3 regions of the Hohaiivirga grylli genome follow, and region 1 is predicted to be linked to each of the others. Evidence: riboswitches for the same ligand, from Rfam matches in the RefSeq annotation. Region 1 holds a riboswitch; each other region holds the start of a gene.
What was found. Region 1 has a riboswitch for cobalamin ahead of WJT86_RS02310 (TonB-dependent receptor plug domain-containing protein). Riboswitches for the same ligand answer to the same signal wherever they lie in the genome.
Positions count from the first base shown of each region.

Region 2: it holds a riboswitch for cobalamin, as region 1 does, so the genes downstream of both, nrdH (glutaredoxin-like protein NrdH) here and WJT86_RS02310 (TonB-dependent receptor plug domain-containing protein) in region 1, are expected to answer to the same signal.
Region 3: it holds a riboswitch for cobalamin, as region 1 does, so the genes downstream of both, WJT86_RS09385 (ABC transporter substrate-binding protein) here and WJT86_RS02310 (TonB-dependent receptor plug domain-containing protein) in region 1, are expected to answer to the same signal.

Region 1 covers NZ_JBBYXI010000001.1:537,850-541,576, forward strand. Annotated here, with positions in the region: gene cobU (bifunctional adenosylcobinamide kinase/adenosylcobinamide-phosphate guanylyltransferase) at 1-19, shown strand, start outside; gene WJT86_RS02305 (cobyric acid synthase) at 41-1,531, shown strand; cobalamin riboswitch at 1,680-1,889, shown strand; gene WJT86_RS02310 (TonB-dependent receptor plug domain-containing protein) at 1,929-3,727, shown strand, end outside.
Region 2 covers NZ_JBBYXI010000002.1:9,859-13,585, reverse strand. Annotated here, with positions in the region: gene nrdE (class 1b ribonucleoside-diphosphate reductase subunit alpha) at 1-1,382, opposite strand, end outside; gene nrdI (class Ib ribonucleoside-diphosphate reductase assembly flavoprotein NrdI) at 1,370-1,768, opposite strand; gene nrdH (glutaredoxin-like protein NrdH) at 1,779-2,000, opposite strand; cobalamin riboswitch at 2,244-2,447, opposite strand; gene WJT86_RS04420 (response regulator) at 2,552-3,358, opposite strand; gene WJT86_RS04415 (solute carrier family 23 protein) at 3,632-3,727, opposite strand, start outside.
Region 3 covers NZ_JBBYXI010000003.1:262,360-266,086, forward strand. Annotated here, with positions in the region: gene WJT86_RS09380 (FecCD family ABC transporter permease) at 1-405, opposite strand, end outside; gene WJT86_RS09385 (ABC transporter substrate-binding protein) at 402-1,409, opposite strand; cobalamin riboswitch at 1,373-1,551, opposite strand; gene WJT86_RS09390 (LysR family transcriptional regulator) at 1,603-2,493, opposite strand; gene trxB (thioredoxin-disulfide reductase) at 2,691-3,632, opposite strand; gene WJT86_RS09400 (mitochondrial fission ELM1 family protein) at 3,676-3,727, opposite strand, start outside.

The sequences.
Region 1 (3,727 bases):
AGATATCCGGCTGAAATAAACAGAATTGAAAAGTCCCATAATGTCTATCGGCAAGTGTACATCAAATACTATGGCAATCATAGTGCAGGGAACGGGCTCTAATGTTGGCAAATCCCTTCTGGTTGCCGGGCTCTGTCGTGCATTTGTCCGACGCGGACTGACCGTTCGACCTTTCAAACCGCAGAATATGTCTAATAATGCTGCGGCTGTTGAGGGTGGTGAAATAGGCCGGGCGCAGGCTTTGCAGGCTCGTGCTGCCAGAGTACCGGCAACTGTTGATATGAATCCGGTTCTATTGAAGCCTGAAACAGATTCACGTTCGCAGATTATTGTCCATGGGCAAAGAGCCGGAAACCTTGAAGCCCGTTCTTTCCAGTCGCGTAGAGATGACTTGTTGCCGATTGTGCTTGAGAGCTTTGAAAGATTGTCTCACGTGGCGGATATTGTAGTGGTTGAAGGAGCTGGAAGCCCGGCAGAAACTAACCTGCGAGAACGAGACATTGCCAATATGGGATTTGCGGTTGCTGCGGGCGTGCCGGTTATTCTGGCTGGTGATATTGATCGTGGGGGTGTCATTGCCAGCCTTGTTGGGACGCATACTGTTCTGGATGAGACTGATCGACGTCTGATCAAAGGGTTTCTGATTAATAAATTTCGGGGTGATGTTTCACTGTTCTCACCCGGGGAGCAGACAATTGCAGAGAGAACAGGCTGGAAAGCCCTTGGCGTTGTGCCGTGGTTTAATGCTGCAGGTAAACTACCTGCTGAAGATGCCGTTGATCTTGAACAGCAGGGTAAGGATGCAAAGGCTACAATTAAGATTGTCGTGCCGATGCTCTCACGCATTGCCAATTTTGATGATCTGGATCCATTGAAGCTTGAGCCTTCCGTTTCTTTACAAATGGTACCGCCGGGCCAGCCACTGCCAGCGGATGCAACCTTGGTCATCCTGCCGGGTACCAAAGCAACCATTGCCGATATGACGTTTTTCCGGGAGCAGGGATGGGATATCGACCTGCTTGCTCATGTCCGGCGTGGAGGTCATGTACTTGGCATTTGCGGTGGCTACCAGATGCTTGGTCAGAAAATTCATGATCCGGATGGTGTTGAGAGCCATCTGAAAGCCTGCGATGGTCTTGGTCTTCTGGCGGTTGAAACATGGCTTGGTTCTGAGAAAGCGGTGCGGCCTGTTTCCGGTTTCTGCTGTACCTCTAGTGAAAGTGTCACCGGTTATGAAATCCACCTTGGCCGTACAGATGGTGAAGACTGCGTACGTCCAATGTTACAGATTGCCGGTGACCCTGAAGGGGCAACCTCTGCAACAGGCCGGGTCATGGGGACATATATCCATGGTCTGTTCTCGCAGGATGCCTTCCGGCAAGGTTTTCTGACACGTCTAGGTGATATGTCTTCCTGGACGGGCATTGCCTATGAGCCACTTGTCGAGCAGACGTTGGATGAGCTCGCGATGCATCTTGAAACACATCTTGATCTTGATGCGATTCTCGAAATTGCGCGTATGCCTGTGTGAGAAGCGGTGAAAGTGCCGCAGTTGTTTTGCTGAGACTCTTTATTTTCAGTCATCATAACAACTGGAGTAGCTTCAGGATTACACATAAAAATGGCTTGTTGTCTTAAATGATAGTGGGCGAGACTTGCCAAGCTTGGGCGCAGTCTGTACTGGAGGGGCAGACGTTGGTGCCCCATCGCATAGGGGTGAAACGGGAATGTGGTACGGATTTTTCCAATTCCACAGCTGCCCCCGCAACTGTAAGCGGTGAATGACATTCAAGAAGCCACGGGCTGACGGCATTATGCTGTATGCAAGTCTGGAAGGCGAATGTTCATGATGACCCGCAAGCCAGGAGACCGGCCAATTGTCAAATGCAACTCGAATTGTCCGCCGGCGGGGCGGGCTGGAGGCTTTGATGGTTTCTTTTTCCCGTCGCCTGCTGGCGGCTTCTCTCTCCACAATTGTCGTATCCGTTCCTTTGCAATCGGCTTTAGCTGATGACAGGTTGCCGGAAATCGTAATTACGGCGACCCGTTCTCCGACTGCTATTTCAGACTCTGGCAGTGCTATTTCGGTTATTACAGCCGATGAAATCGCAAAAAACGTCTCGAACGACATATCGGGTGTTCTGCGCAGTGTACCTGGTCTTGATGTCAATACATCCGGTGGTCCGGGTTCAGTTACATCTGTTCGTATCCGAGGTGCGGAATCAAAGAATACCCTTGTTCTGATTGACGGTATCCGGATGAACGACCCGGCCGATACAGGTGGTGGTTTTGACTTTTCCGGTATTGTGCCGGTTGATATCGAACGGATTGAGGTTCTGCGTGGTCCGCAATCGGCACTTTATGGTTCCGATGCCATGGGTGGTGTTATTAATATCATTACCAAACGCGGTAAGGGTAAACCTCGCGTAACGGTTTCTGCCGAAGGTGGCAGTTATGGCTCTAAAGGTCTGAAGGCGAGTGTTTCTGGGAGCAATGGCCCTGTATCCTACGCTTTCTCCGTGAGCGGGTATGACACTGATGGTTATTCCCGCTATGGTTACCGGATAAAAAGAATTACAAAGGATTTTCCACGTAAGCTGGAGCGCGACCCATCAAAACAGCTCGGCCTGAATGGTCGTCTGGTTTTCGCTTTAAATGATACGACAGAGCTGGAAATCGGCGGATATTCTTCACTTAACGTATCCGATTATGATTCCGGCTGGGGCGATTTTCCGGATACACCATCACGTTCCCGTCAAGGGCTGCTTGATGGCTATGTGCGATTGAAAAATCTGATGTTCAATGGGCGCCTGACCAATCAGATCACTATTTCAGGAAATGTGACCGATCGTCGGTACAGAGCGATTGACTTCTATTCCTACGGGTATGGCGCGCCTGAAAAATCCTGGGCTAAAGATTATTATCGCGGAAAGCGTATTGCTGCGGAATATCAGGGTGACCTGAAACTTGACCAGTTTGGGACTTTCACTTTTGGCGCCAAAACTGAAAAAGAGTTTATGACGACACATCACGAAGATGTGCTGCCCTATCCTTCTGCGCGCAAGAAAACAGCGAGCTATGATCAGGTTACCAATTCAGTATATGCCATTCACCAGATCTCTCCGATAAAGAATCTCAGCTTGTCTTTGGGTGGGCGTATTGATGCGGTAGAAGATGGCAAGCAGTTTAATACATGGCGCGCAACCGCGGCATATGACATCACAGCAACGGATACAATCGTTCGGGCCAGTATTGGCACAGGTGCCAAGGCACCAACGCTGTTCCAGTTGAATGATCCATTATACGGTAATCCTGATTTGCGGCCTGAGTACTCTCTGGGCTTTGATGCCGGTATTGATCAATATCTGTTTGATCGTCGCGTGAAGCTTTCTGCCACTTATTTTGCTAACCGCTTCCGCAATCTGATTGATTTCACTTTCGATCCGGATACATGCCCGACAAGCAGTTATTATGGATGCTATCTTAATGTTAACCGTGCCAGAACCCATGGTCTTGAGCTTTCCGGTACGTTTGAGATTGTTCCTGATTTGCTGAGTGTGAAAGCAAATTATACTTATATGCGCTCAATAAATGCCGAGACGCATCAAAAGCTCGCCCGCAGACCTGAGCATGAGGGGCGGATTGCTTTCACGATTACACCAACCCGTCAGCTGACGATTGAACCGTCTATTGTCTTTGTCGGTGAGCGTTTCTCTTCTGCTAATGA
Region 2 (3,727 bases), on a different contig from region 1:
ATGGAAGGAACCGAGCTGATATGGCTCATATCAGATACAGCTGTCAGCGCCCGGATTGAGGTCTCAACCGTTAAGCCAAAATCAGATGAATCCATGGCCTTGGCTATGTTCAACGATCCCAGATTACACGAGATATCACTTCCCATATCCTGATAGGAAAGATCAGCATTATAGGTTGAGGCCTCATTGACCTGAAGAATTTCCGAGCAGAGATTACTCATTGTAACGCGCCCCTCAATCGGGTTGGAGCGGTTCACCGTGTCTTCAAACATGATGTAAGGGTAGCCGGATTCAAACTGGATTTCGGCCAGAACCTGAAAGAACTCACGGGCCTTGATTTTCTTCTTCCGTATATGCGGATCATCCGCCATCTCACGATATTTCTCACTGATCGAAATCTCAGAGAAAGGCACGCCATATACCCGCTCTACGTCATACGGCGAGAACAGATACATATCCTCATTGTTCTTGGCGAGTTCAAACGTGATATCCGGAACGACGACACCAAGGGACAACGTTTTGATACGTATCTTCTCATCAGCATTTTCACGCTTTGTATCGAGAAAACGCATAATATCCGGGTGATGCGCATGCAGGTAAACAGCTCCGGCTCCCTGACGCGCACCAAGCTGGTTTGCATATGAGAAAGCATCTTCCAGCAGCTTCATAATGGGGAGGACACCTGAAGACTGGTTTTCGATCTGCTTGATCGGTGCCCCTGCTTCGCGAATATTTGTCAGCATGAATGCAACACCACCGCCACGCTTGGAAAGCTGTAGAGCGGAGTTGATTGACCGGCCGATGGATTCCATGTTGTCTTCAATACGAAGCAGGAAGCATGAAACCAGTTCACCTCTTTGTTTCTTGCCGGCATTGAGGAACGTTGGCGTTGCAGGCTGAAAACGCCCGGAGATCACCTCATTCATGATAGAGCGTGCAAGTCCCTCATTTCCCTGAGCCAAGGCCAGAGCAACCATACAAACCCGATCTTCATAACGTTCAAGATAACGCTTTCCGTCAAAGGTTTTCAGCGTGTAACTGGTGTAATATTTGAAAGCGCCCAGGAATGTCGGAAAACGGAACTTACGTTCATAAGCTTCTTCAAACAGGCTTTTTACAAAGTTGAAAGAATACTGGTCGAGAACTTCAGCTTCATAATATCCCTTCTCAACCAGATAACCGATCTTCTCTTTCAGATTATGAAAGAAAACGGTATTCTGATTAACATGCTGCAGAAAAAACTGCCGCGCTGCCAGAACATCCTTATCAAACTGAATGCTGCCATCCTCACCATAGAGATTAAGCATGGCATTGAGCGCATGATAATCATAGGCGCTATCTTCCGCATCCTGCTGCGGCTTTTCTAATTCTATTGTAGCCAAAATCTTTCCAATCCTGATCTGACATTTACGACGTCTTCGGCAGTACCCAGAAGCTCAAATCTATAGAGAAGCGGCACCTTACATTTGGCCGCGACAACATCTCCCGCAACTGCGTAGTACTTCCCAAAATTAGTATTTCCCGATGAAATGACCCCACGGATCAGGCTCCGGTTTTCCGTATTATTCAGAAAACGGATAACCTGCTTGTGAACAGCCCCTTCCCCATCTCCACCCGCATATGTCGGGGCAAAAAGAACATAGGGTTCAGAGGCTTTGAGCATGGGCTCATCAGGGCTTACAGGGATACGCTGTGCAGGCAGACCCAGTCGCTCGACAAAACGCTCGGTATTTCGCGTTGAAGAAGAAAAATAGACAATAAGACCCATCACAGCCCCCTCAAGCGAGAGCCCCAATCCGGTCTGGCTGGAAACCAGCCCAATGATCCTGTCCGGCAACAACAACCGGGACCTGCATATATCCAAGCTGGCGCACATAGGCATAGGCATCTGCATCTTCAGAAATGTCTACGACCTGATAATTGATCCCTTTACGTTCAACAGCACGGATTGTTGCAGTGCACTGTACGCATGCAGGCTTTGAATAGATTGTAATCGTCACTTTAGTATTCCCGGAAGGGAATGAAGGCATGAAGACACGACTACCCGTTTCGACAGCTAATGAAGGTGTCGACTGAGATTAATATTACCAGACCGCCTTGAAGCAGCCTTTCAGATCAGCTCAGAAAAGATAGAAATGATACATGCATACGACTTCACCCCGAAGTTAAAGAAAGGCGAAAATTCGGGGAGCGTTCAAAGGTGATCAACACCTGAATGAACAGCGCACCGGACACCCCGCCCGTGGACAGTTTCATTCAAGGCAGGTCTCCTGACTTACGGGTCTTTGCTATCATCCGGCCTTCCCGGTTTCCCAGTGGCTTAAGCGGATAACAACTCTCCGTTCACAGTTGCGGGGGCAGTTATGGCATTATCTGCAAGCAGATGCACCATATTCCCTCTTAGCTCCCGATTTCGAATCGAAAGAACCTCGAACACAAAATATAGTATATCGACCCACAAAAACGTCAATAGGTAGACATCAATACAAACAGACAAATAAAAAAGCCGTCAGAAAATCCGACGGCTTTGAGCATGAAATGTCTTTTAAATTCAGGCAGTAGCAGACTTCTTCTGTCTGGCTGCCTGCTGGAAGAACAGAGCCTGACTGATAACAGCAGACACATTAACCGGCTGGAATGGCTTGGCAATCAGGAAGGCTGGCTCAGGGCGCTCACCTGTCAGGAAGCGCTCTGGATAAGCTGTAATGAATATAACAGGAACCGAAAAAGTCTTCAGCATATCATTGACAGCATCTAGGCCAGAAGAACCATCGGCAAGCTGGATATCTGCAAGAATAAGCCCAGGGCGCTTTTGATCAACAATCTTCAGGGCCTCTGTTCTGGTACGTGCAACGCCGATAACGCTGTGTCCGAGACTTTCAACCAGATGCTCAAGATCCATGGCAATAACGGATTCATCTTCAATAATCAGAATCTCGGTTGCCATATCAGCTGCAAGCTCGCGCCCCGCCTCATCAACCAGCTGGCGTACTTCCTGCTTGCTGAGAGCAAGGATGGTTGCAATATCCTGCTCCATAAAACCTTCAAGGCATGACAACAGAAAAGCCTGTCGTGGAAGTGGCGTGATCTGTGCAATGCGTGCTTCAGCAGGAATACCACGCTCTGCAAGTTCACTATGGCCATTAACAGCCAGAGAATTCCAGATGCGTGTGAAAACCTGAAACAGCTCTACTTTCACCTGCGCGGTATCATTCTCATGAATGATGCGTGGTTCATTGACCAGAGCTTCAAGCGTCGCCGCAACATAGGCATCGCCTGCCGTCTGGTTGCCGGTCAGGGCTCTGGCATAACGCCGGAGGTATGGCAACTGTTGGACAACCAAATCTGCCGTTGACATGCGTACGTCTCCTCAAGTGAACCCTTTTATAGGCTCTTAAACAGAGTTTACTACCAAAACTTAAATCAGCAGCATCTACTATAGGTTATTATTGTCACGGTATGCGCCGTAACCGCAAGTACAATAGTAGTTTTTTCGCCAACCTTTATCAGACAGTGTTAATAAAAAAGCCTGCCCCACACAAGGAGCAGGCTTTTCAGATATTAGCGTGCGTCACCGGCTAAAGCCTAAAAGCCACACACGATTTACTGAATATCATTTAAAAACAATACCTTATAAAATCGGCTCTTCCTTTTTATTCTGGAAGCCATTCAAGATATGATAAAGGATGATTGCACCAAAAGTTGCAGTACCAATTCCTTCCAGCTC
Region 3 (3,727 bases), on a different contig from region 1:
GGCAAGTAACAGAATGACACCGATAATAGCCCCCAACATTGCCATGACAGGCAGTGTCCAGTTATTCTGGATGACAAGGCCAAGATAGAGGCTCATGACAGCACCAAAGGCTGCCATTGCTGATATGCCTAGAATTGCGGGATCGGCCAGAGGGTTGCGTGTGTAGCCCTGCATGGCAGCCCCCATAAGACCGAGAGCACCACCGATGATGATACCCAGCAGGGTCCGTGGGAGGCGAAGTTCCGATATGATGGCCCAGCGTGGATCATAGGCAGTATTTGAGAACAGATGGTTCCACCATACCTCTGCCGGTATCCATATTCTCCCGGCACTTAAGCTTATGGCAGCAAGAATAACCAGAATAAGTGTCAGCCCGATCAGAAGGCTTCTTTGCCTGATGATCATGGTGTTTTCTCCATTATATCTCTTGCTTTCTTAAGGGCCTCGGCCGTTTTTATGATAACCGGGCCACCACAATACAAAAATGGTTGCGGAATAGGTGCACGTTTCATGCTGACTTTTGGGTTCGTTAAAGCCGGATGATGTAGAATACGGTCTGCCCATGTCGGCTTCGTATTGTTTTCCATATCCATTAGCAGTAATTGCGGAGGATCAGCTATTAATTGCTCAAGACTGACCGTTCCCCATTGAGAGATGCCGTATTGACTGGCTGCATTATCAAGACCAGCTATTGTCATCATTTCATCAATTAATGTCCCAGAGCCAGCGACAAGACCACTGGATTGCAAAATCAAGGTTTTATATCTGGTTGCAGCTGATGCCGGGCGCATCTGGTTTATGGCTGTATCTATTGTACTGATTAATGCCTCGCCGCGATCAGGATGCCCGACAAGAGAGGCAATACGTCTGATCTGCTCATAGTTATCCTGCAGTGTATTGGGAACAGTGAACATCTGACTCGGCAAGCCCATTTGTTCAAGGGCCTTGCGTGTTGCAGGTGAAGAATGGCCAGCGGAGAGAATAAGGTCTGGCTTTAAGCTGAGAATTTCTTCTGCGCTATCGGAAACATATGGCAGGTCTTTAGCAATCTCAGAGATTGTTGAAGATTCCGGATCTCTGCCATAGTGACTGAGGGCCGCAATTTGCTCCCGATCTGCAACATATATTAAAACAGTATCCAGACAGGGATTGAGCGAAACAATACGCTTCGGTTCTGCGTGTCCGGTATTTGCAGTTATCAGGCAGGAAAAGGTAACTGTGAGCGCCGCGAGAAATCTTAGCATTGGTTGATTTGGCCTATGCTGATCTGTTGAAGTCTCAATGGGGGGGTCGTTAATTTCATTTTCTGCCCGCGTGGTTACATCGATATCGTCACCCGGGAGCACCCGATCAACCAACCCACCCGGTTGCTTGAAGGACGATGTAACGGGCAGGTCTCCTGACTTCATGGGTCTTTGCTGATTACGCTGCCTTCCCGGATTACTCCAGTGGCATGAGGCGTAAGGCTCGCCATTTACAGTTGCGGGGGCAGCCCGGGAATTGCACCCGGTTCCCTATTATCCCTTAGGGGCCTGTTACGAAAAATACACTAACGCATTTAACCAGCAGAGGGAACTGCTTAGATGGTGCAATCTGTGTTGATCAGAAGGACCAGCGTTGAGCTTTGGTAACGAGGAAGTCCCGGAAGGCCTGAACACGGGCAACCGATTTCATTTCTTCTGCATAAACCAGATAGCTATCAAGAGATGGCATCTCAACATCACGCAGAACCTGGACAAGATCTGGGTCTTGTCCAACAGCGTAATCGGGGAGGGCGCCAATGCCTGTTCCCGTTTTAATCGCGTTTTTCAAGGCAAGAATGTTGTTTACAAGTAAGTGGCAGGGACGCGGATTATTGATATCTCTTCCGGCTGTTGCGAGCCAGTGAACAGCAAGGATGTGAGAAGGCTCATCACCACCAAATGAGACAAGTCGATGCTCATCAATGTCAGAAATTGTTTTAGGTTCACCAAACTTCTTTATGTAATCCGGTGAAGCATAGGTGTGATAGTGAATGGTGAAGAGGCGTCTCTGAATCAGATCAGGCTGGGCCGGGCGGCGCATGCGAATGGCAACATCAGCCTCACGCATGGATAAATCCAGCTCTTCATTGGTCAGGATGAGTTCTATGTGAACATCGGGATAGAGGTCTGTAAATTCCGATATTCTTTGTGCCAGCCAGAATGAGCCTAAGGTAACAGTTGTATTGACCTTGAGCGTACCTGATGGCTTTTCACTGGTTTCGAAGAGGCGAGCCTGTGTTGTCTCGATACGCATGCGCATATCACGAGCTGCGCGATACAGGATATCACCCTGTTCCGTTAGGATAAGACCACGCGCATGCCTGTGGAATAAAGGAGCTTTCAGATGACGCTCGAGGGCGCTGATTTGACGACTGATAGCTGATTGACTGAGGCCCAGCTCATCACCTGCTTTGGTAAAGCTGCCAGCCTCGGCAACATTATAGAAAACCCTGATTTTATCCCAGTCCACAACAGCTTCCTTCAAAAGGCCCTCATCTTGAATTTACTCTGCTTACTCAGAGTGGCTATGCCTTTTTGATTTAAGTACAGTCGTTAAAGTGGAGCATTATGCGTAAAACGCAAGGGTGAAATGCAAAAACTATGCAAATGTATTAGACCATAAAAAAGCCCTGCATTCTGAAAAATAGACTGCAGGGCTTTCAATTCTTAGTCTTCCTGAGCAGCAAGAAAACGTTCTGCCTCAAGAGCGGCCATACAGCCCATGCCAGCAGCTGTTACAGCTTGGCGGAATACATCATCGCTGACGTCACCGGCGGCAAAGACCCCAGGAATGTTGGTTGCTGTTGAGTCTGGAGCAGTCTTGAGATAGCCACCTGGCTTAGTCTCAAGCTGTCCGGCGAATATCTCAGTTGATGGCTTATGACCAATGGCTACGAACACGCCTTCAGCATCAACACGGCTGGTTTCGCCGGTTTTGACATTCTTGACCATGGCATGTGTTACGGACAGCGGTGCGCTGTCACCGCAGATTTCTTCAATGACGCTATCCCAGAGTACTTCAATTTTCTCATGCTTGAGAAGACGTTCCTGCAGAACCTTTTCCGCACGGAATGAATCGCGGCGGTGAATAACGGTAACCTTGGCTGCAATACCAGCCAGATAAAGAGCTTCTTCAACAGCTGAGTTTCCGCCACCGACAACAATCACATTCTTGTTGCGGAAGAAGAAGCCGTCACAGGTTGCACAAGCTGAAACGCCAAAGCCCTGAAACTTTGTTTCGGATGGCAAGCCAAGCCATTGTGCCTGAGCGCCCGTCGCAATGATCAAGGAATCGCAGGTGTAGGAACCGGCATCACCTTCAATACGGAAAGGGCGGGAGGAGAGATCGACCTTGGTGATGTGGTCTGAGATCATTTCAGTGCCACAGTTTTCAGCCTGAGCACGCATCTGATCCATCAGCCATGGACCTTGAATTGGGTCCGCGAAACCAGGATAGTTTTCAACTTCGGTTGTAATTGTCAGCTGCCCACCTGGCTGCATTCCGGAAATAAGAACAGGTTTCAGCATTGCACGGGCCGTATAGACTGCTGCTGTGTACCCTGCCGGGCCGGAACCAATGATTAAAACTTTAGCGTGGCGGTCAGCCATTACATTCTCCTAAAAGCGCGGTTGGTGCCGGAACAGAGCAGTTTTAACGATCTGCCATTCTTTCTTTGATCCGGCATGCTATGAGTTGGGTAACA